DNA from 3 places in the Megasphaera stantonii genome. Region 3 is predicted to be linked to each of the others. Evidence: riboswitches for the same ligand, from Rfam matches in the RefSeq annotation. Region 3 holds a riboswitch; each other region holds the start of a gene.

Region 1 (9,891 bases), 730 kb from region 3:
TTAGCTAATTTGATGTCGCGAATAATAGATTCCATACGATAAGACTTCCTTTCTATATATTGAAAAATGCATGAACCTGCGCAGTGTCAGGCTTGCGGATAACCCCTTTTTCCGTAAAAATAGCCGCGATATTCTCGTGAGGCGTTACGTCGAAGGCCGGATTAAAGACGGCGGCTTCCGGCAGCGCCGTCGGTACTCCCTGAATGGAACGCACTTCGTCATGATTTCGCTCCTCAATGGGAATTTGTTCCCCTTTGTCCAGGGACAGGTCGAAGGTCGAAATCGGGGCGGCGACGTAAAAGGGAACGCCGTGTTCCTTCGCCAAAATCGACACGCCGTAGGTGCCGATTTTGTTGGCCGTGTCTCCGTTGGCCGTAATGCGGTCGGCCCCGACGACGACGGCGTCGACGCCCTTCGTCTTCATGACCCAGGCGGCCATGTTGTCCGTAATGAGCGTCACGGGAATGCCGTCGGCCATGAGCTCCGATACGGTGAGGCGCGCTCCCTGCAGGAGAGGCCGCGTTTCATCGGCATAAACCATGCGGATCAGCCCCCGCTTGTGAAGGGAGCGGATGACGCCCAGGGCCGTGCCGACGCCGGCCGTAGCCAGCGCCCCGGCGTTGCAGTGCGTCAATATCGTCAGAGGCTTACCTGCCGCAGCTAACTCTTCGGCGCCGTATTCCGACATGGCCGTGTTGATTGCCACATCTTCGGCCTGCATGGATTTCGCCTTGTCTTCCAGCAGCTGGAGAATAGACGAGACCGGTTGTTCCTCTGCTCCATACGCCGCGGCTTTCATCGTTTCCAGGGCCCAGTGCAGGTTGACAGCCGTAGGCCGGGCTTCGTCGAGGCAGCGGCAGCATTCGGAGAAATCGGCAAGGAACTCCGAAGTCGACTCATAGTCGCGCGTATCGGCCAGCATGCGGGCCGCCAGGACCGAGCCGTAAGCCGCGGCTACGCCGATAGCCGGCGCGCCCCGTACGGCGAGGATGGAAATGGCGTCGTATACGTCCTGCCATTTTGTACAGGTAATATAGGATTCTTCCAGGGGAAGCTTCGTTTGATCCAGCAGGACCAGCTGGCCGTTCTGCCAGCGCAGCGTATCCATATTACACCGTAAAGCCGCCGTATTCCTGCAGGGCGTGGCGGCACAGGCAATCGTCGTCGCCGTACAGTTCGACGGCTTTCATGATCAGGGTACGCAGGCGGAGGGAGTTTTCCGCCATGCAGTCTACGACTTCCGAATGAGTCAGGGCGGACGGAGAAATGCCGGCGGCGAAGTTCGTAACCATGGAAACCGTAGCGTAGCAGATTTCAGCTTCCCGGGCTAGGCAGACTTCCGGCACGTTGGTCATGCCGACGAGGTCGCCGCCCAGCGTTTCGTACATCTTGATTTCCGCCGGCGTCTCAAACCGCGGTCCTTCCGTGCATACGTAGGTGCCGCCGTTGTGCAGGGCGTATCCTCCCAGTTCGTCAGCCGCTGCCATGAGAGTACGGCGCAGGGTCGGGCAGTACGGCTCGGTCATATCGACGTGGACGACGCCGTTTTCCCCGCCGTCAAAGAAAGACGTATGGCGCGACTTCGTAAAATCGAGGAACTGGTCGGGCAGGACAAATTCGTTCGGCTTAAAGTCGCGGTTCAGGGACCCGACGGCCGTCGTCGAAATAACGGCTGTAACGCCTAACCGCTTTAAGCCCAGCATGTTGCCCCGGTAGTTGATCAGATGAGGCGGTATGGAATGGGTTTTACCATGACGGGGAAGGAAAATCAGTTCTTTTCCCTCATACGTGCCGCGGACATAATGGATCGTACCATAAAAGGTGTCCATGTGATGCTCTTTGGCGTTTTTCAGCATCTTGATATCGCAGACGCCCGTACCGCCGATGATGGCAATTAAGCCCATACTATCACTCCTTATGTGCGTTTTCGAATAAAGTAACTAATTCGTCGTGGCTGATGACGTATTTTTCACCGCAGTAATGGCAGGTCATCTCTACCTGCGGGTCCTGCAGCAGTTCCTCCTTATCCTGGGCTCTCAGGGACAGGAGGACGTTTTCAATGCGCTGGCGCGAGCACGTGCACTGCCACCAGGCAGGCTTGCGGAATAATTCTTTAAAATGCATGCCGCTTAAAATAATGTCGATCAGCCCTTCTCCATCGGGATGATTCTTCAAATACGTCGTAATCGGCCCGATCTGCGTAATGTTGGCCTCGACCCGCGCTAAGTCTTCTTCTTTCGCTCCCGGCAGCGCCTGGACGAGAAAGCCGCCTGACGCGGCAATCGTATAGTCCCGGTCGACGAGGACGCCTAAGCTGATCGTCGAGGGAATCTGCTCCGACGTGTATAAGTAATAAGCCAAATCTTCGGCAATTTCGCCGGATACGAGGTCGGCTTGGCTCGTATAGGTCATCTGCTCCGGCGTAAAGCGCGTTACCGTCAGCTGGCCGTGCTGGCCTACAGCGGCTCCTACATCTAATTTTCCGTTTGCTTTGAGGGGCAAATCAACTGTGGGATTGTCGATATAGCCCCGTACTTTATTGGAATCGAAGGCGTCGACGTGAACGGCTCCTAATGGGCCGTCGCCGGCAAATTTAAGGGAAACGCCTTCATGATTTTTATAGTCTCCGGCCAGGAGGAGCGCTCCCGTCATGGCCCGGCCCAAGGCGGCGCAGGCCACAGGCGACAAATGATGCCGCTGCCGCGCCGTTTCGGTTATGCGGCGCGTCTGGGCGATAGAAACGCGAATTAACTCGTCTGATGTATAATGGACGATCTGGTCTTCAATATGCATCCTGTTCTGATATCCTTTCTACATAAAATCTGAATCTAATTATACTACACCTGCGAGTATTTTTCACTACTAATTTGGCAGGTCGGAAAAACTGTACTGCCCGCTGCCGGACTCTTTCGCCGTGCCGGCAGGATTTCTCCCTTCCGCATGGAATTATGTATATAAGAAACGGAAAAAGGGGGCATTACTATGGCAGACGAAAAGAAGGAATATACGGCGGCAGACGGCCGGGATCTCCTGATCATTCCGCCGTCGGCGCCGCTGGATACGGCGGAAGACGAAGATCCGGAAACGCCCTACCTGGCTTCGGATATGTACCGGCGCATCGTCGCGCTCATCAACAATTTTGAATCGGACATGCCCGACGACATGCAGGCCGGCGGCCGCCTCGTATCGGCCGGCAACATTACCTTCAGCATTCAGGACGTAGGCTTTTGGGACCCGAACATGATCGTCTTCTATGGCGAACTATCTGACGGCTCTCACGTCGAATTGGTTCAGCACTTATCTCAGCTGAACCTGCTTCTCGTCGCCGTCAATCGGACCGACGATACGGACAAGCCGCGGCGGATCATCGGCTTTACGACGAAAGACGAGCCCGATACGGAGCCTGCGGCAGAATAACTGCATACAGCGTATAAAAGAGGCTGGTGCGCGAAGAAATTCTTCGGCATCAGCCTCTTGCGTTTTCTTACAGTTCTTTTATGAGGTTGACCATTTCGATAGCCGCTGTCGCTACGTCGAAGCCCTTGTTGCCCGCTTTCGTGCCGGCCCGTTCGATAGCCTGTTCGATATTTTCCGTCGTAATGACGCCGAACATGATAGGCACGCCCGTCTTCAGGGACGCCTGAGCAATGCCCTTGGCTGCTTCATTGCAGACCAGGTCGTAGTGGCTCGTCGCGCCGCGGATAACTGCGCCGAGGCAGATGACGGCGTCGTATTTGCCCGATTCGGCCATTTTCTGGGCGATGAGGGGAATTTCAAAGGAGCCGGGAACCCAGGCCGTCGTGATGTCGTCGTCGCTTACGCCGTGACGATGGAGGGCGTCGTATGCGCCGCCGAGGAGCTTGCTGCAGATAAATTCGTTGAAACGCGCTACGACGATACCAAACTTAGAACCAGAACCAATTAATTGACCTTCTTTAATGTGTGCCATAGTAGAACACTCTCCTATTCTGAAATAGTATTTTAAAATCCATTTTCCAACAGCGTTTCCATTGTGATGCCGGAACGTTTGCCCGTATGGGCTGTTGTAAAACTATGGACATATTTCCCAATTACGTCGGTTTCCAAATTGACGACGGCGCCGGGATGCTTGTCGATGAGCGTCGTATTGGCCATCGTATGGGGAATGATGGAAACGGAAAATTGGCTGTTGCCTACGGAAACGACGGTCAGGCTGATGCCGTCGATGGCTATAGAGCCTTTTTCGACGATGAACGGCTCCATGTCCTTGGGAATGGAAATCGTAATGACCCGGGCGATGCCGTCGGCGGCGATGCGGGCGATATGGCCGACGCCGTCGATATGGCCGCTGACGATGTGGCCGCCCAGCCTGCCGCCGACCTGCATAGCCCGTTCCAAATTGACCTTCGAGCCGCTCTTGATGTCGCTCAGGGACGAACGGCGCATCGTTTCGTGCATGACGTCGGCCGTGAAGGACGAATCCGTCATGGAGGTCACCGTCAGGCAGACGCCGTTGACGGCGATGCTGTCGCCGAGCTGCGTCCCTTCCAGTACCTTACGGGCCTGAATCGTCAGCTTTATCGAGTCGGGACGGCGGTCCATCTGGCCGACGGTGCCCAATTCCTCAATGATGCCAGTGAACATAAGCTCCCTCCCTGTTCGTATTATACGCTGTAATCAAAATATTGCCGTCGTGCAGCTCGACCGAATCGTAAGACAGGGGCAGGCACTCGTCGAGGGAATCGACGCCATGGCCGCCGACAGACGACAGGGCCTGTTCGCCGCCGATGACTTTGTCGCCGATAAAGGCGTATATCTTATCGACGAGCTTGTGGTCGAAGAAGGTCCCCTGAATTTTGCTGCCCCCTTCGACGAGGATGCTCTGCAGGCCCTGCTTGTACAGTAAGTCCAGAGCGGCCGGCAAATCGATGTGACGATCCTTGTTCAGCGGAGCCAGCAGGACGGTGACGCCCATGTTTTTCAATTCTCTCATCTTTTCTACCGGGCAGAGGGACGTCGTCACGACGATGGTCGGCGACGTCTTATCCGTCAGGACGAGGGAATTGAGAGGAATGTGGCCCTGCGAATCCATGATGATGCGTACCGGCTGGTGAGGCTCGTCATGGGCTTCGCGGCGGATGCGGCAGGTCAGCAGCGGATTGTCGAGCTTGACCGTGTTGATGCCGACGAGGATGCCGTCGTAGATAGAGCGCAGGTAGTGGCCGTAATTGCGGGCCCATTGATTTGTAATCCACTGGGATTTTCCCGTCCGCGAGGCGATGCAGCCGTCGAGGCTCTGCGCTATTTTGACGGCGATAAACGGCTTCTGCACCATCATATTTTTAATGAATACTTCGTTCAGCTGAGCGGCTTCCTTGGAAAGCAGCCCGATTTCGACAGGTATGCCGGCCTGCCGGAGAATGGCCGCTCCCTTTCCCGCTACGAGAGGGTTGGGATCCAGCATGGCGATGACGACCTTGCCGACTCCCTTTTCCACGAGCGTGCGGGCGCAGGGCGGCGTCCGCCCGTAATGCGCGCAGGGTTCCAGCGTAACGTATACCGTCGCGCCCTTCGCCTTGTCGCCGGCTTCGCGCAGGGCCCATACTTCCGCATGGGGCGTGCCGGCCTGGCGATGATAGCCCGTGCCGACGATTTCGCCGTCTTTTACGATGACGCAGCCGACGGCCGGATTCGGCGTTGTATACCCTAAAGCCAGCTTTGCCAGCTCCAGGGCTTTTCTCATATAATCTACCGGTTCCAAATCTGTCATTCCTTTCCTGATAGATTTTATTATAAAAAATAAAAAGGCTACGGGTATGGAAACCCAATAGCCTTTTGCGCACAACAAAAATAAACGAAATGTCGTCTTTTCCCATCCAGACTATACTGTCGGTACCGAAATCGCATCGGTTCAGCCCCGCTTACGCCAGGCTAGCGGACTATACCGCCGGTCAGGAATTGAAAGCTGCCCTTTCTCACCTTGCCCCAAAGACTATTATTCATATCCACCTATGATTTTAGCACATAAGGGATAGAAATACAAGTACAGACTTCTTACCGCAGCGCGGCGATGGCTGCAGCCCGGTCTGCCGCTCCAAATACGGCGCTGCCGGCGACGAGGAAGGTAGCGCCGGCTTCCTTGACGGACTGTACTGTATCGGCGTTGACGCCGCCGTCTACTTCTACGACGGCTTCCGTGTTGCCGACGGAATCGAGCAGCGCCCTGGCTTCGCGGATTTTATCCAGCGAATAGGGAATGAATTTCTGACCGCCGAAGCCGGGATTGACGCTCATGATGAGGATCATATCGAGCTGCGCCGCCACGCAGGATAAAGACGATACAGGCGTAGCCGGATTCAAGGCGACGCCGCACTTCATGCCGGCGCTGCGGATATGCTGCAGCGTGCTGTCCAGGTGAGGACACGCTTCCTGATGGACTGTAACGTACTGCACGCCGGCTTTTGCCAGGCCGTCTACGTATACGTCGGGATGTTCGACCATCAAATGGGCGTCGAAGGGAATGGAAACGTGCTTCCGCAAGGCGGCGATGATCGGCACGCCGAACGTCAGGTTCGGCACGAAATGGCCGTCCATCATGTCGAGATGGATGCAGTCTGCTCCCTTTGATTCTACGTCTTTAATTTCTTCAGCCAGCCGGGAAAAATCGGCGGACAAAATAGAAGGACAAATGTGTATCATACCTATCGGTTCCTTTCGAGAATAGAATTGACGATTTTGCAGTACGTTTCATACCGTTCTTTCTGTATCTTGCCTTCGGCAACGGCATCCTTTACGGGGCAGTCCGGCTCCGACAAGTGGAGGCACGACGAAAAGCGGCAGTGTCCGCCGTAAGGCGTCATGTCGGGAAATAAGGCGAAGACCTCCCCTTTGTCGAGGTGCTCGAATTCCAGCGAGCTGAATCCCGGCGTATCGATGACATACGTATCGCCTTCCAGCTGCATGATTTCCGAATGCCTCGTCGTATGGCGGCCCCGCTTGATTTTTTCGCTGACCGAGCCGACAGACAGGTCCCGCCCTAAAATCTGAGACAGCAGGCTCGACTTCCCGACGCCGGACGGCCCGGCAAATACGGTCATCTTATGAGGAAGCAAAGCCTTGATGGCGTCCAGCCCTTCGCCGGTAACGGCAGACACAAGATAGACATCATAGCCGCAGGTTTCATAAAAGGCTTTATAAGCTTCCGCTGTTTCACGGTCTAAATCGCACTTGTTAAAGCACAGCTTCGGATGAACGCCGCCGTATTCGCAGGTCATGAGCAGCTTGTCGACGAGAAACTGATTGGGGTCCGGCGATTGCGCCGCCATGATGACAAACATCTGATCGATGTTGGCTACGGCCGGGCGGCGGAGGCTGTTCCGCCGCGGCAGCTGCTTTTCGACAACGCCCTTTCCGCCGCCTAATTCCGTAATTTCCAGCTCATCTCCGACGAGTATTTTCGCCTTGACCTTTCCCCGGCGACGGCATTCGACGAGCTGTCCGGCGCCGATATCTACGTAGTAATATCCGTTGTAATTTTTTATAACGCGGCCTGTAGTCATGATCCTCCTTCAATTAAATGTACTGATCCTGTACTAACGAATTGTTGATATATACCTTGACGCGGGTCTTGCCTACGCCGCTGATATTTTTAGTAATGCTGTCGCCGCCGGACTGGTTCTTGTCATAGACGACACGGGTGCCGTTGTCGTCCGTCACGACGATCTGCACGTGCTGACTCGACGCGCCGGAAGGAACGCTGATATTCACCGTGCCGTAATGAGGCGTGCCGGCCGGTTCCTGATTATTGGCGCTGCCGTCGGGAACAGCCGCCGCTGCGCCGTATTCGACAGTCAAATCGACGACGTTGCCGCTGCGCGGACTTTGTTTGACAACCTTAGCCAGGGCGTTGTCCTTGGACGCATCCAGATTGGTCACGTTGCCGACGATATATCCGGCGTTTTCCAAGGTCTTCATGGCCGTATCCAAGGTCATGCCGCTGACGGTCGGCGCATCCTGTCCGTTTTTAGCGTCATTCTTCTTTTCGGCCTTGCGGCAGATAATGACGTCGACCGACGAGCCCTTCGCTACTTTGCGCGGCGAGGCCGGGCTCTGGCTGATGATCTTGCCGTTTTCATATTTTTCGCTTTCGGCGTAATGGACGGAGCCGATGGTCAGGCCGATTTCAGACAGCTTTTTCTTCGCTTCATCCAGCGTCAGGTCCCGCAGGTCGGGCATGAGGACTTCCGAGCCTTGATTGCCCTTGCTGACGGTCAGGTAAATAGTCCGGTTTTCCTTGACGACGGCCCCTCCCGACGGCGTCTGGGTAATGACCTCGCCGACAGGCACTTCATCGCTTTCTATTTCGTTGACCGAAACGTTGAGGTGTTCCTTGGACAGTATTTCCTTGGCGATTTCCACCTGCTTGCCTGTTACGTCGGGAACGGTAATATCCTGAGTGCTCCAGAAATTGCCGAAGGAAAAGAAAGCCCACATAAACGCGACGACAAAGACGCCGAGCATGCCGATGATAATGGATTTTTTCGAATGGCTGCTGATGGAATCGAGCATGCGGGAAAAGATATTTTTCTTCTGCTCCTCTTCCGGCGATTTCAGCGGCGGAATCTTCTGGGTCGCAAAATTATTTTTGATAATCGGCATAGCCCCTTTATTGGTATTGACAAATCCCTGGGACAGGCGAAGCTCCGACATCATTTCGGCAATCGACTGGAACCGGTCGTCGGGATTCTTGGCCATGGCCTTTAAAATACACTGTTCCACCAGTCGGGGAATGCGGCGGTTATACTTCGTCGGCAAGGGAATATCATCCTGCACGTGCTGCAGGGCGACGCTGATTGCCGTCTCGCCTTCGAAGGGCACGACGCCGGTCATCATCTCGTACATGACGACGCCCAAGGAATAGATATCCGTCCGTTCGTCTACGGGGCCGCCGCTGGCCTGTTCCGGCGAAAAATAATGGACGGAGCCCAGCACGGCGTGGTCATCCTTGTTGGTCGCGCTGGAATTTATAGCTCTGGCGATGCCAAAGTCGGCGACTTTGATGCGTCCCGTTTCAGTCACCAGGATGTTATGGGGCTTGATGTCGCAGTGGACGATGCCGTTTTTATGGGCATTTTCCAAAGCCTCGCCGATATCGAAGGTAATCTGTATGGACGTATTGATCGGCAGATGGCCGTGCTTTTCAATATATTCCTTCAGCGTTTCGCCGCGGACGTATTCCATGACGATGTAATGCACATTTTCGTCATAACCAACATCATATATATTTACGATATTGGGATGGGACAGCTTGGCCGCCGCCTGCGCTTCCTGACGGAACCGGACGACGAAATCGTGGTCGTCTCCGTATTTTGCGAGAAGGATCTTGACGGCGACAATACGATCCAGCAAAATATCCTGGGCCTTGTAGACGACGGCCATGCCGCCGGTGCCTACTTCCTCCAATATCTTGTATCTGTTGTCTAATATATGACCAATCATTTTTAGATTCTCCACCACTTTCATAGTAGTCAATCCCGATTATATGGTTGTTAAAATTGCAGTAACATTGTCTTTTGCGCCGTTATCGTATACCTGGGCAAAAAGATCGTTGATAATATCGCGTTCACTGCGGCTGTAATCGCCGACGGCGTCGCGCAGGACCTGCTCATCCAAAAACGACGTCAGGCCGTCAGAGCAAATGAGTATCCGGTCTCCCCTCTCTACGGCGAAGGCCCCGCTGTCTACGAGCAGCGTCTTATCGACGCCGACGGCGCGGGTCAGGACGTGGCGCTGCGGATGGTTCTGCAGCTCTTCTGACGTGATTTTATGACGTTCCAGCAGCTCCTGGACGATCGTATGATCTACGGAGATTTGCTGCAGCCGGCCGCCGCGGCACAAGTAAATGCGGCTGTC
Region 2 (9,891 bases), 490 kb from region 3:
GGCCCTCGTACTCGGCGGCAAAGGACTCGACGAGCGCTGCGAACTGGCGGGCCTTCGTCCCCTTAAACAGGCCGTCGTCCATCGTTTCGACCAGCGCTTCGTACAGGGAGCAGCCGCGGGTGTCGGCGTATTCCTGCAGAAAGGCCATGCGCCGCTTGCCCAGATTGCGCTTCGGCACGTTGGCGATCCGCCGGAAAGACAGGTCGTCTTTATAGGCGATGATGCGCAAATAGCTGAGAGCATCCTTGATTTCCTTGCGGCTAAAAAACTGGACGCCGCTGTATATGACGTAGGGTATGTGTTCCTTCAACAGCGCTTCCTCCACAGTCCGCGTCACGTAATGGGCCCGGTACAGGACGGCCATGTCCTTGTAAGGCACGCCTCGTTCGCGCAAGGCCTTCATGCGCCCAGCCATCCACAGCCCTTCGGCCTGGGGGCTTTCGGCAAAATGACAGACCACGGCGTCGCCGTCAGGCAAGGTCGGCCTGAGAGACTTGGCCATGCGGCACACGTTGTTGTCGATGAGGGCGTTGGCCGCCGCCAAAATCTGAGGCGTCGAGCGGTAATTATCCATCATTACGATGGTCTTCGTCCCTGGGAAAGCTTTGTCAAACTCGAGGAGATACTTCACGTTGGCGCCGCGCCACGTATAAATCGTCTGGTCCGGGTCGCCGACGATGAACAAATTCTTGTGATAGCCCCACAATACGCTCATGAGCTCGTATTGGAGCAGGTCGATATCCTGAAATTCATCGATCATGATGTACTCCAGCCGCCGCTGCCATTTCAGCCGGATGTCGTCGTGTTCCTTGAAAATATACAGGGAAAACTTGATGAGGTCGTTGTAATCGAGGCCGAAGCATTTCTTTTCCTGGTACAAGTAGCCGTAGAAGATGATATCCGCAGCCGACGCGGCTTCGTCGTACTTCCGTTTCAGCCGCTCCAGGGACATCGTAATCATGTCAGCGTAATACTCCGGCTCATGGACGAGCTTACGCATTTCTATCATATCCCGGGCAGCGGAAAAGGTCATATTGCGCAGCGTGAGCCCCCGTTCCTCGTAAATCATCTGGAGCATGGCGTCGATATCGGCATTATCGAGGACGAGAAAATTCTTGGGATACTGGACGGCGTGGCAGTCTTCCTGCAGGACCGATACGCAGAAGCCGTGGAACGTATTGACGTAGCCCGTGTCGTTGTCGCCTGTCAGGTTGTGGATGCGCCGGCGCATTTCCGCCGCCGACTTGTTGGTAAAGGTGACGCAGAGGATGTGGCCCGGCACGATGCCCAGCTCGTTGACTAAAAAGGCAAACCGGTACGACAAGGCCCGCGTCTTGCCCGAGCCGGCGCCGGCGATGACCCGCACGCAGCCCTCCGTCGTCGTCACGGCCTGACGCTGGGCGTCGTTCAGCCCCTGCAGCAAATCCATCATCGTATCCTCCCTTTCTGCGAACATTCGTTTCTTTCATTATAACAGGAATTCCGCCGCCGCTCAATACGAAATCCAGCCATTTCTCCTGCCGCAAAAACGCAGCCCCCCTCTATTCTTTTAATCTATCTAATGATATAATAAATAAGTTATACAAAAGGAGGCATACATGTTAGAAAAATTTCAAACCTTACAAATTAGCGACGTCATTCTCAACGCCTTAAACGAAATGGGCTTTGAAGAACCGACGCCGATTCAGGCAAACGCCATCCCCGTCGCCATGTCGGGCTGCGATATGATCGGCCAGGCACAGACCGGCACGGGCAAAACGGCAGCCTACGGCATTCCCGTATTAGAAAAAATATTAGCGTCCGAGCCGTCGAAGGAAATACAGGCCGTCGTCCTGTCGCCGACGCGCGAGCTGGCCATGCAGGTCGCCGAAGAGCTCAACCACCTGGCCCAGTTCACCCACATCCAGGCCCTGCCGATTTACGGCGGTCAGGATATGGAACGGCAGCTGCGCCGCCTGCGCAAATCGCCGCAGATCGTCGTCGCCACGCCGGGCCGCCTCATCGACCACATGAAGCGCGGCACCATCAGCCTGAGCCATATTTCGACGATCGTCCTTGACGAAGCCGACGAAATGCTGGACATGGGCTTCATCGAAGACATCAACCTCATCATGGCCGCCACGCCCAGCACCCGTCAGACCCTGCTGTTCTCGGCTACCATGCCCAAGCCCATTCAGCAGCTGGCGGAAACCTTCCTCCACGACCCGCAGATCGTCCGCATGAAGGCCAAGGAAGTAACTATCGACCTCATCGAGCAGTCCTACATCGAAGTGCCGGACCGCCAGAAGTTCGACATCCTCTGCCGCCTTCTCGACCTGCAGGAGCCGGATTTGGCCATCATCTTCGTCCGCACCAAGCGCCGCGTCGACGAGCTGTCCGAAGCCCTGAAAAAGCGCGGCTATTCCGCCGAAGGCATTCACGGCGACCTGACCCAAGCTAAACGGGACACGGTCATCCGCCAGTTCCGGGAAAAGACCATCGATATCCTCGTCGCCACCGACGTCGCCGCCCGCGGCCTCGACATCAGCGGCGTCACCCACGTATTCAACTACGATTTGCCCCAGGACCCGGAAAGCTATGTCCACCGTGTCGGCCGTACAGGCCGGGCCGGCCAGAGCGGCGAAGCGACGACCTTCGTCATTCCCCGCGAAATCGACCACCTGCGGGCCATCGAACGGCTCATCAAACGGCGCATCGCCCGCCGCAAGGCCCCGACCTTCTCGGAAGCCCTGGAAGGAGCCCAGCAGGCGGCTATCCGCCGTCTCGTCGCCGCGACAGAAGACGACAACTACAGCATCTACCGGGCCAACGCCGAAGAGCTTCTCACCCACTTCGACTCCGTCGCCCTCTTGTCGGCAGCCATCAAGCTGCTCACGAAGGAGCCGGACACGACGCCGGTCAACATTACGGAAGAAGCGCCCCTGCGCGTCCACCGCTCCCGCCGTCCCTACGGCGACAAAAACCGCCGCCGCGACTATCGTCACGACCGCAGCGACCGGAACGACCGTTCCGAACGAAACGACCGAAGCGAACGCAGCGGAGACTATCGAAGCGGCAATACGAAACGCCGTCACTTCGCGCCGCGGAAGCAAAACGACAACGCGTCGGGAACGTTCCGCCGCAGCGGCGAAAAGAAGGTCCGTAAGGAGCCGAACCGCTCCGTGTTCAAGCCCTATTTTAAAGACTAATTCGCCTATCAAAAAAACCGTACCCTCTGACGAGGATACGGTTTTTTCTTATTCATATGGCAATATCAAGGATATTATTTGCCTGTGAACGTAGCTTTACGTTTTTCAACGAAAGCGCCCATGCCTTCTTTCTGGTCTTCCGTAGCGAAGCAAAGGCCGAATACTTCGTCTTCATAAGCAATACCAGTGATAACGTCGCAGTTGATACCGCGGTTGATAGCTGCTTTGGAGAGCTGTACGGCGATCGGAGCGTTTTTCGCGATCTTCTTAGCCAATGCATATACGGTATCCATCAGTTCTTCCTGAGGAACAACTTTGTTTACGAGGCCGATACGATATGCTTCCTGAGCGTCGATCATGCCAGCCGTGAAAATCAGTTCTTTGCCGTAGCCGCGGCCAACGACACGGGGCAGACGCTGCGTGCCGCCGAAGCCCGGCGTAATGCCGAGGCCAACTTCGGGCTGACCGAATTTAGCGTTTTCAGAAGCATAACGGATGTCGCAAGCGCAGGACAGTTCGCAGCCGCCGCCCAAAGCGAAGCCGTTAATAGCAGCGATAACCGGCTGCGGCATGTTTTCGATTTCCGTAAACGTATCCTGACCGATTTTGCCGAATGCGCGACCTTCAACTGCATTCTTCGTGGACATTTCAACGATATCTGCGCCGGCTACGAAGGATTTGCTGCCGGAACCCGTGATAACGACGACTTTAATTTCGGAATCAGCGGCGATTTTGCCGACGAGGTCTCTTAATTCCGAAACCGTTTCCGTGTTCAGGGCGTTCAGAGCTTTCGGACGATTGATCGTAATCGTTGCAATACCGTTTTCTGCCGAGTAAAGAATGTTTTTGTAGTCCATAATTAGAACCCTCCCAAAATAATATATTCACACGTAGGACGTGCAAACAAGGGGCGTGAATACTCACGCCCACTGCCTGACAAATATAAATCGCTTGAGTTTACATTGCTTGCTTATAGAGTTGTGTTTGTACTGCTCGCCTATTATTTCGTGTAGTCGTAGAAGCCTTTGCCCGTCTTGCGGCCGAGGTAACCAGCGTTGACGTACGTTTTGAGGAGCGGGCACGGACGATATTTCGGATCGCCGAAGCCTTCATAGAGAACTTCCATGATGTGAAGGACAACGTCGTTGCCGATCAAGTCGCTCAAAGCCAAGGGGCCCATCGGATGGTTGAAGCCCAGTTTGCATACGGAGTCGATATCTTCTTTGGATGCTACGCCTTCCATCAAAGCCTGGATAGCTTCGTTGATCATGGGGATAACGACGCGGTTGCCTACGAAGCCCGGGAAGTCTGCAACTTTAACCGGGGATTTGCCGATTTCTTCGGATACTTCTTTGATTTTTGCGAACGTATCTTCAGAAGTAGCGATGCCGTTGATGAGTTCGATCAATTTCATGACCGGAGCCGGGTTGAAGAAGTGCATGCCGATAACTTTGTCCGGACGTTTTGTAGCTGCGCCGATCTGCGTGATGGACAAAGAGGACGTGTTGCTGGCCAGGATCGTGTGTTCCGGGCAGAGTTCGTCTAATTCTTTGAAGATAGCCGATTTGATTTTCAAATCTTCGATAGCAGCTTCAACAACGAGGTCGATGTCTTTCATGTTGTCGGCCGTGCGGGTAACGAAACCGGAAATGCGGCCCATTACGGCGTCTTTTTCTTCCTGCGTCATTTTTTCCTTGCTGACCAATTTCGTCAAGGCTTTATCAATTTTAGCTTTGCCGCCGGCGATGAATTCGTCTTTAATATCATTCAAAACGACTTCGCAACCGTTAACAGCAAATACCTGAGCGATACCGGAACCCATGGTGCCTGCGCCAATAACCATTACCTTTTTACAAAACATGTTAAACTCCTCCTTATTTCGCGTGATTTTTTTCACGAGTTCTTTTCAAAAACTCACGCGCGATATTAAAATAAGTTTCACTGCTTACACTCATAGTATATCACGTTTTCCAAAAAAATCTACCGAAAAAACGCGATTTTTCCAAAAAACTGCATATTATGTATACGTTTTTTTAATACATAAACCATGTCCAATACTTTTATTTCATCATTCGATACCAAAAGCGCCGTTTACTACGTTATATTATGAACGTTGGTCATACCAGATTATGTAATTTTTCACAATTCATTTTTTTGCCCTTCGCCGACGTTTAAGGCCTGCAAGATACGGCGTCTTTGTTCGTATTGCCGCCGGTACATGGCCGTGTTGTCCTTGTTCGGCCCAAAGGTCTTGTGGACAGCGAGCTGCCGCTGGAGGGCCTGCTTGAGGTCGGCAATGTCGCCGGCTCCATAGGCCGCTACAATGCAGTTCGTCGGCACGGCGCCGCCGGCGACGCGCAGCGTTGATACCTGCGTGTCCAGCATGTCAGCCTTGATCTGGTTCCACAAATCGTCGCGGCTGCCCCCTTCCGTAATCGTCAAGGTCGTCAAGTCGATGCCTGCCGCCCGGTACCGGTCGGTAACTTCCATGTAGTCGTAGCCGATGCCTTCGAGGACGCAGCGCCACATCGCTCCCTGGTCCGAGTCGAGGGTCAGGCCCGTGAAGGTCCCGCGCACGTGGGGGAAATCACCGTTGCCGCCTGTCAGATACGGGATGAACATCGCCCCGTCGCAGCCGGCCGGATGGCGTGCTGCCAGCACGTCCAGCTCGGCATAGTAGTCGTCGTCTTCGCGGCGGCAAATCGAATCCTTGAACCAGCGCAGGGCCAGTCCGCCGGTCCGCACCATTCCCCAGTAGAAATACGTTCCCGGCAAGGTGCCCGAATTGAAGATGAGGCCGCTGCCCGGTACGGACAATTCAGGAATGATGCCGTCCGTGGCGGCGCAGAACATAGCGCACGTGCCGGCTACGTCGACGGCCTTGCCCGCTTCCAGAATGCCGCTGCCCATCATGGATTCCATCGTATCGCCGGCGCCGGCGCAGATGGGAATACCGGCAGGGAAGCCCGTTTCCAGAGCATCGTCTTCGCAGAGACGGCCAATAATATCCCAGGGCTTGACGATGCGCGGCATGTATTTCTTGTCGATGCCCAGGATGCGCAGCTGTTCGTCCGACCACTCCTTGGTCACGACGTTGTAGCCCAGGCCCCAGCCGGACATGGCGCCCCAGTCGATAAAGGCGTCTTCGCCCTTCAATCCGGCCAGATGCATGAGGACGTACGGGCAGTTGTGGACGAACTTGACGCCCCTTTCGTTAAAGGCCGGAATATGCTTCATGAACCAGCGGGCAAACATGGCCGGGAACATGACGTTCGGCTCGGCGTTGCCCGTTTCGGCCGCCCAGATATCCAGCTTGAGTTCTTTCAGCGCTTCTACGTCGTCGGCCGTGCGGCTGTCCAGATAGTTGACGTACGGCGTCACGGCGTTCCCTTCGGCGTCGACGCCGGCGATGCCGCAGATGATGCCGTCGCCCATAATGGCCCGCACTGCCGCTGGGGAAATCCCCTTCTCTTCCAGCTGGCGGCTGCACGACGCCATGCACTGCTTGATGAGGCGGTAATATTCGTCTACGTCCATCTGCACCCAGCCGGGGTGAGGATAATACAGCGTCGTCTTGGCCGTATCCATAGCTACGCATTCCATGTCCTCGCTGTACACGGCGACCTTTACGCTCTGCGTCCCGGCGTCAAATCCCAAATAATATTTCTTTTCCATATCCATTACCTGCCCTTCTATCTTGCGGCAAATCAAAAAAAGGCCGGAATACATCCAGCCTTTTCGCACTTGAGAACGGCACGGCAAACACACCTGTGCCGCGCCCGAAGTCTTTTCTCATCCAGACTATACTGTCGGTCCCGGAATTTCGCCGGGTCAGCTCCCTCAGGAGGTTGCGGACTATCACCGCCGGTCAGGACTCTGAAAGGATTTCCCTTTCTCACCTTGCCTCAAAGACTAAATATATTAATGTAAATATATTATGTATTTTTTACATATATATCATACTACGATGGAATGGAAAAAACAAGTAAGACGACGGCAAAAGCAAAGCCCGCCCGGTGAAACGCCTTTGTCCAGACGCCGGTGCCCTATTCACCGCGCTGCGCTCCATAGTGCTCCTGCAGATATACTTCCGTAAACTCGATGAACCGTTCCAGCAGCGGCGACAAGAACTGGTTCTTTTTCCAGACCATGTAGCTGCCGTTTTCGATGAACGGCTTCATAGGGCGCATGCACAAGCCCGGCAAGACCGTGTCGAAGTCCAGCCCCAAGGCCAGGCCGACGCCGTTGTCCGTCAGGACCATCTTGTTGTATGCCGACAGATTCATGTACACGGCCAGGCGCACGTCGGACTGCCATCGCCCCAGCCAGGCTTCGACCTGATTTTTTACGGACAAGCGGGCCGGCATGATGAGGCGCTGCCCCGCCAGATCCTGCGGCTCGACGGCCTCCTTCGCCGCCATGGGATGATCCTGCCGCATCAGCACGGTCCAGCGGTCCTTGAGAGGCATGCGCAGGTAGCTGTACTTGCTCACGTCTACGGGCTCAATGAGTAGTCCGAAATCGAGGGTTCCCTGCTCGATGCGCTCCTTCACGTCGTCGGCAATGCCCGTATACAAGGTAAACTGCACCTCTCCATAGGCCTGCTGAAAGGCCGCCATGACCTTGGCCATAGGCTCCAGATTCTTCGTCTCGCCGCAGCCGATGGCGATTTCGCCGGAAATGACCTCGTCCTGCCGCGACACTTCCTTCGCCGTCTTTTCGGCCAGGTCGACGAGCTCCTGGGCCCGGCGGCGCAGTATCATGCCCTCCTCAGTCAGTATGATGCTGTGCTTGCTGCGCTTGAACAGGGACACGCCGAACTCTTCCTCCATCTGCATGAGCTGGCGCGACAAGGTAGGCTGCGTGATGTGCAGCATCTTGGCCGCCTTCGTAATATTCTCTTCTCTGGCAACGACTAAAAAATACTTCAGCACGCGCAGTTCCATGTCCCATTCCCCTTTCGGCAAACATCCCTCGAACCTTGAAGGCCATTCTTAAAATATATACGTAATCGTATCATTTTTCCCCATAAAATTCAATCTTGGAGCTGCTGCAAGGAAAAAGGGCCTTCTCCTCTGCGGGAAAAAGCCCTCTCTCGTTTATTTATTGATGATCTTTCCGATATTCTTCAATTCGATGGAAATGGTGCCGTCGGGATTATTGATAAACTGGATATAGTCCGTGTTTTCGATGTATTCCGACGGGAAAATGATTTCAATGCCCGTGTCGGTCTTGATCTTGTGGCTGCGGCCGGCCCGTTCGGCAAAGGCCTTGGCGATAGGCACGTCGGCAGGCAGCTTGGCTTCTTCCAGCTGGGCGGCAAATTCATTCCGCATGGCCTGCGAACCGGCGAATACCTCTGCCCCCAAGTCCTGCGGCGAAAAGGCTTCGGCCGTCTCGGCGTTTTCGACAAGGTAATTCTTAGCCTTCGACAAGACTTCTACCGTATTTCCGCCGTGATCCTCGGCGACCTTGGCAGCAATCTTGCTGACCAGCTTGACGGCGTCCTTGGCCGAAATGACCGACGTACACTGCAGGAGCCGTTCCGGCAGGATATAGATGTCTTCCCCGTCCATCTGCCGCTTCTTGTCGACAAAGCGGATGGAGAAATCGCCGCAGTGTATGAGAGCGTAGGCCTCTATCTTCTGAGACGCGCCGGGCAGGATAGCGTAATGCTTGATAAGCTTGTTGTACACCGCCCCGTCGTCGTCCAATATCTGATGGGTGTAGGCCGTCTTGTTGTCCAGCAGGAGCACGCCGATGCAGCGCACATCGGCGTCGTCATTGAAATCGACGACGAGGACGTCCAGCGACGACGGCCCGTCGCAGTGCGACAAGATGTCGTAGAGCTGCCGCGCCGTCTGCGAGGCGAACTCGTCGAAGCTGATTTCTCCACCGATGAGCTGCTGCAGCAGGGCCTGATAATTACTCGTCGCGTAAAATACGCCCGTCTGCTGGCCTGCGTCCTGCAGGATGCGGTTCATGCGCTTGTCCACGTATTCGTACACGACGTCGCTGCTGAAATCGAGGTCCTTCTGCGACAAGATGCACATGTTCGTATTGAAATCCAATATATGTAAAATCGCTTTTTGTATCATCATACGTATCTGTTGTTTCCTCCTGTTTATCCTTTATGCAGGGTAAAGACCGTCGCCTCGCGGGAGCAGAATACCCGGAAGGGCAGCCAATGGCCCGTGCCGCGGTTGACGTAGCCGTATGAGCCGCCCTGGCGGTACATGCCGCGCAGGTACTTGAAGCCGACGGACTCGACGACAGGCCCGATAAGGGCGAACTGGGCGCCGTGGGTGTGGCCGCACATCGTCAAGGGAATGCGCCGTTCAAAGCCTTCGTCGATGAAATCGGAATGATGCGCCAGCATGACGACGAAGGCCGACTCGGGCACGCCGTCCAAAGCCTGAGCCACGTACTCCCGCCGCTGGGCCGTAAAGGCTTCGTCGCCGCGGGCAAAGCTGTAGTCTACGCCGGCAACGTAAAAGGGAGCGGCATCCTGGCCGGACCGTTCGGCCAAGCCCTCTCCCCGCCCGGCCGACGCCTCTACGGCGCTGTTGCGCAAAATGCGTACCGGTGTCGTTTCCAGCAAGGCCGTAATCGCCTCAAGGCCGCGGTAATACTCGTGATTGCCGTAGCAGTAATCTATGCCGTCGGGAAATTTCGCCGCCATCTCCCGCAGCACGTCGCCGCA
Region 3 (9,891 bases):
GAAGAACGGCATCGTCGTTTCCTTCCTCGACGGCATGGGCATGGGCGTCGGCTTTACCATCGCTATGATCTGCATTTCCGTCGTTCGTGAACTCTTCGGCAACGGTACGCTGCTCGGCACTCCGATGTTCGGGCCGGAATACCAGCCTGCTCTGATTTTGGCTCTGCCGCCTGGAGCATTCATGCTCATCGGCTTCATGATGGCCGGCATTAAGATCTGGAATGAATCCCGCGAAAGAGCAAGACAACTGAAAGGGAGTGAAGGATAATGGGCGAATACTTTACGCTGTTTGTCGGCGCTGTATTGATCAATAACTTCGTATTGACGAAGTTCCTCGGCCTATGTATCTTCTTCGGCGTATCCAAAAACCTCAACGCTTCTGTAGGCATGGGCTTTGCCGTAACATCCGTCTTGACGATGAGTACGGTTCTCGCTTGGCTTTTGTACAACTATGTATTAGTTCCGTTTGATCTGACGTTCCTTCGTACGATTTCTTTCGTTATCTTGATCGCAAGCTTCGTACAGCTGTTGGAAATCGTCATTAAAAAGATGTCCCCGACGCTGTATAACATGTGGGGCATTTACCTCATGCTGATCGCTACGAACTGTATCGTATTGTCCGTACCGGTTATCAGCATTACCAGCAACTACGACTTCCTCGAAAACCTCGTATTTGCTATTGGTTCCGGCTTAGGCTTTGCGCTCGCCCTCGTCCTCATGGCCAGCGCCCGTGAAAAACTGGATTTCGCCGACGTACCCCATTCGCTCAAAGGCACTCCGATTGCCTTCATCGTTGCCGGTATGCTTTCGTTGGCCTTCCTTGGTTTCTCCGGTATGATTTAATTACGCAAAGGAGTTGGAATATTTATTATGAATTACACTGAGATTGCAATCATGGCAGTCGTTATTCTGACTTGCATCGGCGTAGTGTTCGGCTTTGTCCTTGCATTTGCAGATAAGAAGTTCGCCATGGAAGAAAATCCGCTTATCGGCGAAGTTGAAGAAGCATTGCCGAAAGGCCAGTGCGGCGCCTGCGGATTCCCTGGCTGCGCTAAATACGCAGAAGCTGTCGTTCTTGATCCCGATGTTCCGCCTAACCTTTGCGTTCCCGGTAAAGCTGAAGTTGCAGCTATCGTCGCCCAGCTGACCGGTAAGGTTGCCGAAGCTACGGAACCGAAATACGCTCACATCCGCTGCCGCGGCGGCAACGGCATCGCGAAATTGGCCTATGAATACAAAGGCGTTCATGACTGCGCTGCCGCTAAAATCGTACAGCAGGGTCCGAAATTCTGCAAATACGGCTGTCTCGGTTTCGGCAACTGCGTAAAGGCCTGCCCCTTCGGCGCTATGACCATGGGCGAAGACGGTCTTCCGAAGGTTAATAAGCAGCTGTGCACCGGCTGCGGTAAATGCGCCAGCATTTGTCCGAACCACGTCATTGAATTGCTGCCGATCAGCGCGAAGGTTTCCGTCAGCTGCTCGTCCAAGGAAATGGGCGCTGTAGCTCGTAAGGACTGCTCGGCTGCTTGTATCGGCTGCGGTCTGTGCGTGAAGAACTGCGCTCATGAAGGCGGCGTTAAGGTTGTCGACCATTTGGCTGTCGTCAATCCGGAAATCTGCCATAACTGCGAAGAAGCTACGTGCGTAGCAAAATGCCCGACGAAGGCGATTGCTTCCTTGCTGGCTGACGTAAAAGCAGAAGAAAAGATAGGTTAATATGATGAACTGGAAACGCAGGGCAAGATATATTCTTACTGCCGCTTTCCTGGTCGTGATGAGTTGCTCCGGATGCTCTCTGCATCCGGAGTCTTCTTATGATAGGAGCGGTATTGCCATGGATACGACCGTTTCTCTGCGAGCGACTGGGAAAGAAGCACAGGAAGCCGTAGATGAAAGCTTTGCCCGCATCGCGCGGCTGGACGCCCTGGCGAGCTCGCAAAATCCCGACAGCGACGTGAGCAAGATCAACGCTGCCGCCGGCTCCCATTACGTGCAGGTAGACCCGGCGGTATACGAGATGATTTCCTTTGCCAAGGGCTTTTCAGAACGGAGCAGCGGCGAGTGGGATATTACCGTCGGCATTATTACCAATCTCTGGCAGATTGGGACGGAACATCAGCACGTTCCGGAAGCGGGAGAGCTGGCCGAAGCGATGCAGCGCGTTAACTATAAGGATATCCTCCTTCGTCCGGAAGACCACAGCGTCATGCTGGCCAAGGCCGGTATGTCCATCGACCTGGGCGGCGTCGCCAAAGGCTATGCCGTCGATGAGGTCCGCAAGATTTACGAAGCCCATCATATTGAAAGCGGACTGATAAACATGGGCGCCAGCTCTATGTACGCCGTCGGCAAGACGAGCAAGGGCAAAGCCTGGAACATCGGTATGAAGCACCCCCGTTCGGATACGAACGGCGAATACCTTGGCATCGTGAGCATAGAAAACCAGGCCTTGTCGACGTCTGGCGATTACGAACGGTACTTCATTCAGGATGGAAAGCGGTATCACCATATTTTTGATCCCGTCACGGGATATCCAGCCGATTCGGGCGTCATGAGCGACTCTATCGTCATCGACGGAGACGTAGAGCATGCGGGAATGCTCAGCGATATCTTGACGACGGTCGTCTTTGTGTTAGGCCCACAGAAGGGACTGGCCTTTATCGACGGCATGGACGGCGTAGAATGCGAAATTACGGGAAACGATGGAACGATTTACATGACCGACGGGTTCCGCAGCCGTTTTTCCGACATGAACGCCGACTTTCGTATAGCTGAATAACTATCCCCTACATGTAAAATTTTAAGCGGAACGGAAGTATTTTCTTGAATAATATTTACTTTTTCTTCAAAATGTAAGATAATATAACTATAAATATTTGTAGAGGATGGTAACGACATATGGATCACATTGATGACAAAATTTTGACAATTTTGAAGCGAAACGGAAAAGCTTCTGCTACGGAAATCAGCAAAGTTGTCGGTTTGTCCATACCGGCTGTAGCAGAACGAATCAGAAAAATGGAACACGCCGGTATCATTGAAGGATATGGCGCAAAAATCAGCCGCCGTAAGACGGGATACAACGTCACGGCTTTTATTATGGTTAATATGGAACGGTCCGGCGACGTCGAAGAATTCCGGGAAAAGGTCGTTCAGTTCCCTCAGGTCTTGGAGTGTCATCACGTTGTGGGGGCCTTTGATTACCTATTGAAAGTGCTGGTAAAAACTCCTGATGATTTAGAAAAATTCCTTATGGAAGAGCTAAACGAAATCCCGACGGTTTCGTCGTCTCAGACCTTTATGTGCTTGTCTACGCTGAAAGAAGAATGGAACGTATAAGACGGTACGAATTTTCTCTCCATAAAAAAGAAGCTTATCCTATGAAAGATAAGCTTCTTTTTTTACAATATGAAAGATGGGGAATCGTTTTAGGCCAGGACATTAATCTTCCTTGATGCGGCCGTCAATCGTAATGGTCTTTACCTGCCAGGGAATGAATTTTCCGCTTTGCTGGAGTGCTTTTTTGGCAGCCATTTCCAAGCCGCCGCAGCAGGGAACCTCCATGCGGACAATGGTGACATCTTTGATATCATTTTGTTTGATGATTTCAGTCAATTTTTCGGAATAGTCAATACTGTCCAGCTTAGGGCAGCCGACAATCGTAATTTTATTGCGAATGAAATCTTCATGGAACCGGGCGTAAGCATAGGCCGTGCAGTCCGCTGCGATGAGCAGATGGGCTCCGTCGAAATAGTCTGCTTTGATCGGTACGAGTTTGATTTGTACGGGCCATTGGCGCAGCTGCGATTGTGCGACTGCCGGCGTGTTGGGAAGTTCGGCGGCAGTCGTCTGAAGAGACATGGCTGCCTGTCCGGGGCAGCCGTGAGAAAGTACGCGGGACTGGCTGCCGGGACATCCGCCAGTATGTTTCAGACCATTGGCTTTCATATTAGCCTTTACGGCGGCTTCGTCATAGGGAGCGGCTTCGCGCTCTACAAAGGTAATGGCGTTCGTCGGGCAGTGGGGCAGGCAGTCGCCTAGTCCGTCACAGTAATCGTCGCGCATGAGGCGTGCTTTTCCGTCTACCATGGCGATGGCCCCTTCGTGGCAGGCTGCTGCGCAGGCACCGCAGCCATTGCATTTTTCTTCATCAATTTGAATAATTCTTCTAATCATAATGTATTCCTCCAGTGGTTTTATATACGTAAATAGCATGGGCATGTAGTGTGCTGCCTTATGGTGAAAGTATACTATACAGGGCAGGAAAAATCTGTTGTTTTTGCAACGAGGTGAATGAAATTGCAATATTTTTTACCAGTCATTCAACATTCTGAGTTGTTTGCTCACATCGGGACAGAAGATATTGGCAAACTACTGGATGCGATGGACATATATAAAAAGAAATACAAAAAAGGGAATTTTATTTTCTATGCAGGAGATACAATTGAGCAAATCGGCATTGTCTTATCCGGCACGGTGCACATCCTGCAGGAAGATTACTGGGGCAACCGCAACATCTTATCCCAAGTTCGCCCCGGCAGTTTATTTGGCGAAGCCTTTGCGTGTCTTTCTGATGTAAAGTCGACAGTAGATGTTGTTGCCTTAGACGATACGGAAGTTATGTTCATCAACGTAAACAGCATTATTCATGCAGGCCAGGTTTTAACGAAAGCGCAGGAACGTGTGGCTTTGAATCTTCTGGCTATCATGGCACGGCGCAATATGCAGCTTACGCAGAAAATACGGTATATGTCACAACGGTCGACGCGGCAGAAGCTCATGTTCTATTTGTCGGAAGAAGCGCTGCGGCAGGAATCTTCGTCGTTTACGCTGCCCTTTAACCGGCAGCAGCTGGCCGATTTTCTCTCTGTCGACCGGAGCGCCATGTCGGCAGAGCTGAGCCGGATGAAAAAAGATGGGCTGATTGACTATTACAAAGATAAATTTATTTTGAAAGAACCGCAGGTATAAGCCAAAAAGAGCAGCAGCAGAATTCCGATGGTTATTCAGAATCTGCATGCTGCTCTTTTTCTTAGATAATTACGCTGTATCAGCGCAGGTGGGGAAGAATATGTCCCATCTTATGCTTTTTCGTTTCCAAATAGAATTCGTCGAATTCCTGGGGTTTCATTTCAATCGGCACGCGTTCTACGATTTCTACGCCGAAGCCTTCGAGGCCGTAGATTTTTTCCGGGTTGTTCGTCAGCAGGCGCAGTTCTTTGGCTCCTAAATCCTGCAGAATCTGAGCGCCAATCCAATATTCGCGCAGGTCTGGCGCAAAGCCCAGCTTTTCATTGGCTTCTACGGTGTCATAGCCCTGTTCCTGGAGGACGTAGGCCTTCAGCTTGTTGATGAGGCCGATGCCCCGGCCTTCCTGGCGCATGTAGAGGAGAATGCCCCGGCCTTCGGCGTTGATCTGGGTCATGGCAGCGGCCAGCTGTTCGCCGCAGTCGCAGCGGCACGAGCCGAATACGTCGCCGGTCAGGCATTCGGAGTGGACGCGGCAGAGCAGGTTTTTACCGTCGCCGATGTCGCCTTTGACGAGGGCGACGTGGTGTTCGCCCGTCAGGTCGTTGACGTAGCCGTAAATTTTGAATTCGCCGAATTTCGTCGGCATCTTAGCGACGGCTTCGCGGACGACGTGCTTGTCGTGACGGCGGCAGTAGTTCTGCAGGTCGTGAATGGTGATGAATTTTAAATTGTACTTGTCGGCCAATTCCCATAGCTGCGGCGTCTGCATCATCGTGCCGTCGTCGGCCATGATTTCGCAGCACAAGCCGACTTGCTTCAGGCCGGCGAGGCGCATGAGGTCGACCGTCGCTTCCGTATGGCCGTTGCGGGCCAGGACTCCGCCGCGCTTGGCGATTAAGGGGAAGTTATGGCCGGGACGGCGGAAGTCTTCGGGACGGGCCGTTTCTTCCGTGCATTTGCGGGCCGTCAGCGCCCGTTCTACGGCGGAAATGCCCGTCGTCGTATCGACGTGGTCGATGGAGACGGTGAAGGCCGTTTCGTGATTGTCCATATTGTCGCTTACCATCGGCGGCAAGCCGAGCTTGCGGGCGTATTCAATGCTCATGGGCATGCAGATGAGGCCCTTGCCGTGCGTTGCCATAAAGTTCATGTTTTCTGTCGTGCAGTACTGGGCGGCGCAGATAAAGTCGCCTTCATTTTCTCTATCCGGGTCGTCGGTGACGATGATGATATGCCCGGCTTGCAATTCTTCGATTGCTTCTTCTACGGTATTGAATTTTCTGTTTTCCTTTGCCACAATAAAACCTCCTGAATATGATAAAGCCCTGACGGTCTGTCCAGCAGCGTCAGGGCTTTTTGGTCAACACAACACAAGCTGCGCGGAGGCAGCTCCATCGTATCTTCTTCCATCCAGACTATACTGTCGGTTTTGGAATCGCACCAAATCACGAGCACATGGCTCCTACGCCGTAGCGTTCGCGGACTATACCGCCGATCGGGAATTTCACCCTGCCCTGAAGATATATGACTACATGAATCATTATACACAGAATGGCTATCCTTGGCAAGAGCCGCCGCGGCCGGCCGGGCTGGGACAGGCCTATTCTATGTCGAATATTTTGCCCGGATTGAGGATATTGTTGGGGTCCAGGGCTTTTTTGATAGCTTTCATCATGGCCAGCTCGTCGGGATTGGTAAATTCTTCCATCAAATGCTTCCGCTTAAAGCCGATGCCGTGCTCGCCCGATAAGCGGCCGCCGTGGGCGTAGATGAAGGCGTACAGCTCCTGCTGGTTTTGTTCGACCCGGCGGGCCCAGTCTTCGTAGGGCGTATCGTCGGGCTTTAAGATGTTGAGATGGATGTTGCCGTCGCCGGCGTGGCTGGCAATGCGGGTGATCAGGCCGTATTTGCCGGCCAGGCGGAGAATTTCCGCCAGCAGGAGCGGTTCCTGGTCGACGGGGACGACGACGTCTTCTTTGCTGACGATGAGACTTTCGGCGCGGACTGCCTCGGCAAAGGCCTTGCGGGCCTGCCAGATTTTATTGTGGTCGGCGACGAGGACCGACGACGCGCCGTGTTGCGTGCAGAGCTCGTCTAAGGCGACGGCCTTGTCGTCCAGGTCGTCGTCATGGATGCCTTCGACTTCGACGATGAGGTAATTGCCCGAATCGCTGCCCTGCAGCTTTTCATGGAGATATTTTTCTACCGATCGGATCGTAATATTGTCCATGTATTCGACGCAGGTCGGGACGATGCCTTGCTTTAAAATGGCTCCGACGGCGCCGATGGCTTGTTCCGGCGAATCGAAAACGGCCAGCAGATCGAGGGCGTATTTAGGCTTCGGCAGGAGCTTGACCGTCGCCTTGGTGATGATGCCCAGCGTGCCTTCCGAGCCGATGACCAGCTGCTCGAGGCAGTAGCCTGTCGATTGCTTCTGCAGGCGTGCGCCGAGCTGGACGATGCGGCCCGTCGGATTGACGATTTCCACGTCGTATACCTGATGGCGCGTCGTACCGTATTTGACAGCCCGGTTGCCGCCGGCGTTGGTGGCGATATTGCCGCCGATAAAGCAGGAGTCGCCGCTGCAGGGGTCGCCGGCGTAGAACAGACCCTTGGCTTCGGCTGCGTCCTGCAGGTCCGACGTGCGGACGCCCGGTTCTACGACGGCGTATAAGGCGTCTTCGTTAATTTCCAGAATGCGGTTCATTTTTTCCAGGGACAGGACGATGCCGCCGTAAATAGGCACGGCGCCGCAGGCTAGCCCTGTACCGGCCCCGCGGGGCACGACGGGAAAATGATAGTCGTTGGCCAGCTGGACGACAGCGGCGACCTGCTCGGCCGTTTCGGCAAAGACGACGGCTTCGGGCATGTGGTGGTACGCCGGGTCGGTCACTTCGTCGTGGGAGTAGGGCTGCATTTTATCCGGATCTGTCGTGACGTTTTTAGGGCCGACGGCAGCCTGCAGTTTTTTTAAAATTTCAGGAGTAATCGGTTCATATCTCATGAGCAAAGACCTCTGTTTCTTCATAGTTTACGTTCTATTATATAATATCAGCGGCGTTTGCGAAAGTGGGCCGTATTAAATCGAGAAAAAACTTTATCTTAAGTGAAAATGAAGGTATACTTATAGCATGCGTGTTGCAGTGCCTATATTAAAGGAGCAGAATCATGACGGAAAAACGGGATGGGCGGCTCCGACGTACCGGGACGGTGCGCCGGCGGCGTACGAAAAAAAAGAAGGGGATGACGCTGTACAAGGGCATCGTCCTTCTCATACTGCTGGTCGGAGGAGTCTTCCTGTGCCTGCGCATGTATCAGATGTGGCAGATCCACGAGGACATGAAGCGGACGCTGCAGCAGGAGCAGGCCTTGACGGAAGAAAACCAGCGGCTGAAGGACCGGAAAGAACAGCTTATTTCCCCCGATGCCGTAGAAAAACAGGCGCGGGAACAGTTCGGACTGGCCGAGCCGGGAGAAATCCCCTACAGGCGCTGACGAGGCGTTCCGCCTTAGGAATTTACATTATTTTGCGATTGAATTTTTCGCCGTTTATGAGTATAATAGCGTTATACGTGTTATCAGCAAAGCTGAAGCATACAAGGAGGAATATAAGGTAACATGACAATCGAAGTAGGCAGTGTATTGGAAGGCACCGTGACAGGGATTACAAAATTTGGCGCTTTTGTAGAGCTTCCTGACAAGAAGGTGGGCTTGGTCCACATTTCTGAAGTTGCTAATGAGTATGTAAAAGATGTGCACGATTTCTTGAAAGTTCAGGACAAAGTAAACGTCAAAGTTTTGTCTGTCGACGATAAGGGAAAAATCGGCCTGTCTATTAAACAGACCCAGCCGGCTCCGGAAAAGAAAGAGTTCCGTCCAAGACATGAATTCCGCCAGCACAACAATTTTGACTCGAATCGCCGCTCTTCTACATCGTTGTCTTTCGAGGACCGGCTTAGTAAATTCCTGAAGGAAAGTGACGAACGCCAGATGGATTTGAAACGCAATACCGAATCAAAACGCGGCGGCCGCGGCGCTCGCCGTGCCGATTGATTTCGTATATCGGTAATCATAAGGACGAATAAAGAGTATTCCTGTCTTGGAATGCTCTTTTTGTTTTACCGACTGGAAAGGGCTGTCCGAGTTTAGAACGAGGTACATGACAGATGAAGGATAAGGAATTTGCCGTTGTCGATATCGGCTCCAATTCCCTGCGCCTGATGACGGGGCGCTGGGAAGATGATCGCTGGAAGTTTTCGGCGAAAGAATTGGAAACGACTCGCCTCGGCTATCAGATAGAAGAGACAAGGCATTTATCGCCGGAAGGGATTGAGGCCTCCCTTGCGGCCATGGCCCGATGGCAGGCCCGGTTAGGATCCGTTCCCGTCTGTGCCGTCGCGACCAGCGCAGTGCGCGAAGCCGCAGACGGCCAAGCCTTTTTGGCGGAAATACGGGCCCGTTTTGGCTGGCACTGCCGCTGCATTTCCGGCCTGGAGGAAGCGGCTCTCAGCTTCTGCGGGGCGGCAGCCGGCGTTGAAGCCGGCAAGGAGGCCGTCGTCCTGGATATCGGCGGCGGCAGCAGCGAAGTGGCCGTCGGCCGGGACGGCGTCGTCGCCTGGTCTCACAGCTATCCCTTGGGCGCCGTGCGCCTGACGAAAAAAAATCAGATGGAAGAAGGGGAGCTGGCCGCTTTGGAAGCCTATTGCAGCCGGCAATGGCTGCCTGCGCCCATAGAGCCTTCGGCATCCCTCATCGGCGTAGGCGGAACGCTGACGACGCTGGCGGCGATGGAGCTGGAACTGACGGAATACGATCCGTCCCGCATCGAAGGATGCGTCGTGCCGCTGGACCGCCTGTCCTATCACCTGGACAGACTGCGTCGCATGGGCCCAGAAGGCCGCTGCCATGTGGCGGGACTGC

What was found. Region 3 has a riboswitch for FMN ahead of DKB62_RS09435 (bifunctional 3,4-dihydroxy-2-butanone-4-phosphate synthase/GTP cyclohydrolase II). Riboswitches for the same ligand answer to the same signal wherever they lie in the genome.
Region 1: it holds a riboswitch for FMN, as region 3 does, so the genes downstream of both, ribD (bifunctional diaminohydroxyphosphoribosylaminopyrimidine deaminase/5-amino-6-(5-phosphoribosylamino)uracil reductase RibD) here and DKB62_RS09435 (bifunctional 3,4-dihydroxy-2-butanone-4-phosphate synthase/GTP cyclohydrolase II) in region 3, are expected to answer to the same signal.
Region 2: it holds a riboswitch for FMN, as region 3 does, so the genes downstream of both, DKB62_RS11835 (FGGY-family carbohydrate kinase) here and DKB62_RS09435 (bifunctional 3,4-dihydroxy-2-butanone-4-phosphate synthase/GTP cyclohydrolase II) in region 3, are expected to answer to the same signal.

The regions. Positions count from the first base shown of each region.
Region 1 is NZ_CP029462.1:89,484-99,374, reverse strand. It holds gene DKB62_RS00465 (adenosylhomocysteinase) at 1-35, opposite strand, end outside; gene mtnA (S-methyl-5-thioribose-1-phosphate isomerase) at 53-1,108, opposite strand; gene mtnP (S-methyl-5'-thioadenosine phosphorylase) at 1,110-1,904, opposite strand; gene hslO (Hsp33 family molecular chaperone HslO) at 1,909-2,793, opposite strand; gene DKB62_RS00445 (DUF6173 family protein) at 2,983-3,417, shown strand; gene ribH (6,7-dimethyl-8-ribityllumazine synthase) at 3,485-3,949, opposite strand; gene DKB62_RS00435 (riboflavin synthase) at 3,982-4,623, opposite strand; gene ribD (bifunctional diaminohydroxyphosphoribosylaminopyrimidine deaminase/5-amino-6-(5-phosphoribosylamino)uracil reductase RibD) at 4,604-5,740, opposite strand; FMN riboswitch at 5,840-5,976, opposite strand; gene rpe (ribulose-phosphate 3-epimerase) at 6,034-6,678, opposite strand; gene rsgA (ribosome small subunit-dependent GTPase A) at 6,681-7,538, opposite strand; gene pknB (Stk1 family PASTA domain-containing Ser/Thr kinase) at 7,552-9,477, opposite strand; gene DKB62_RS00410 (Stp1/IreP family PP2C-type Ser/Thr phosphatase) at 9,517-9,891, opposite strand, start outside.
Region 2 is NZ_CP029462.1:2,510,227-2,520,117, reverse strand. It holds gene DKB62_RS11855 (ATP-dependent helicase) at 1-1,432, opposite strand, end outside; gene cshA (degradosome RNA helicase CshA) at 1,599-3,188, shown strand; gene DKB62_RS11845 (short-chain-enoyl-CoA hydratase) at 3,263-4,045, opposite strand; gene DKB62_RS11840 (3-hydroxybutyryl-CoA dehydrogenase) at 4,189-5,049, opposite strand; gene DKB62_RS11835 (FGGY-family carbohydrate kinase) at 5,328-6,869, opposite strand; FMN riboswitch at 6,969-7,105, opposite strand; gene DKB62_RS11830 (LysR family transcriptional regulator) at 7,235-8,134, opposite strand; gene DKB62_RS11825 (nucleoid-associated protein) at 8,288-9,289, opposite strand; gene DKB62_RS11820 (metallophosphoesterase) at 9,313-9,891, opposite strand, start outside.
Region 3 is NZ_CP029462.1:2,016,325-2,026,215, forward strand. It holds gene rsxE (electron transport complex subunit RsxE) at 1-268, shown strand, start outside; gene DKB62_RS09405 (electron transport complex protein RnfA) at 268-843, shown strand; gene rnfB (RnfABCDGE type electron transport complex subunit B) at 871-1,716, shown strand; gene DKB62_RS09415 (FAD:protein FMN transferase) at 1,835-2,779, shown strand; gene DKB62_RS09420 (Lrp/AsnC family transcriptional regulator) at 2,899-3,339, shown strand; gene DKB62_RS09425 (ATP-binding protein) at 3,442-4,176, opposite strand; gene DKB62_RS09430 (Crp/Fnr family transcriptional regulator) at 4,384-4,971, shown strand; gene DKB62_RS09435 (bifunctional 3,4-dihydroxy-2-butanone-4-phosphate synthase/GTP cyclohydrolase II) at 5,051-6,268, opposite strand; FMN riboswitch at 6,366-6,497, opposite strand; gene DKB62_RS09440 (FAD-binding oxidoreductase) at 6,572-7,975, opposite strand; gene DKB62_RS09445 (FtsB family cell division protein) at 8,140-8,466, shown strand; gene DKB62_RS09450 (S1 domain-containing RNA-binding protein) at 8,590-9,024, shown strand; gene DKB62_RS09455 (Ppx/GppA phosphatase family protein) at 9,138-9,891, shown strand, end outside.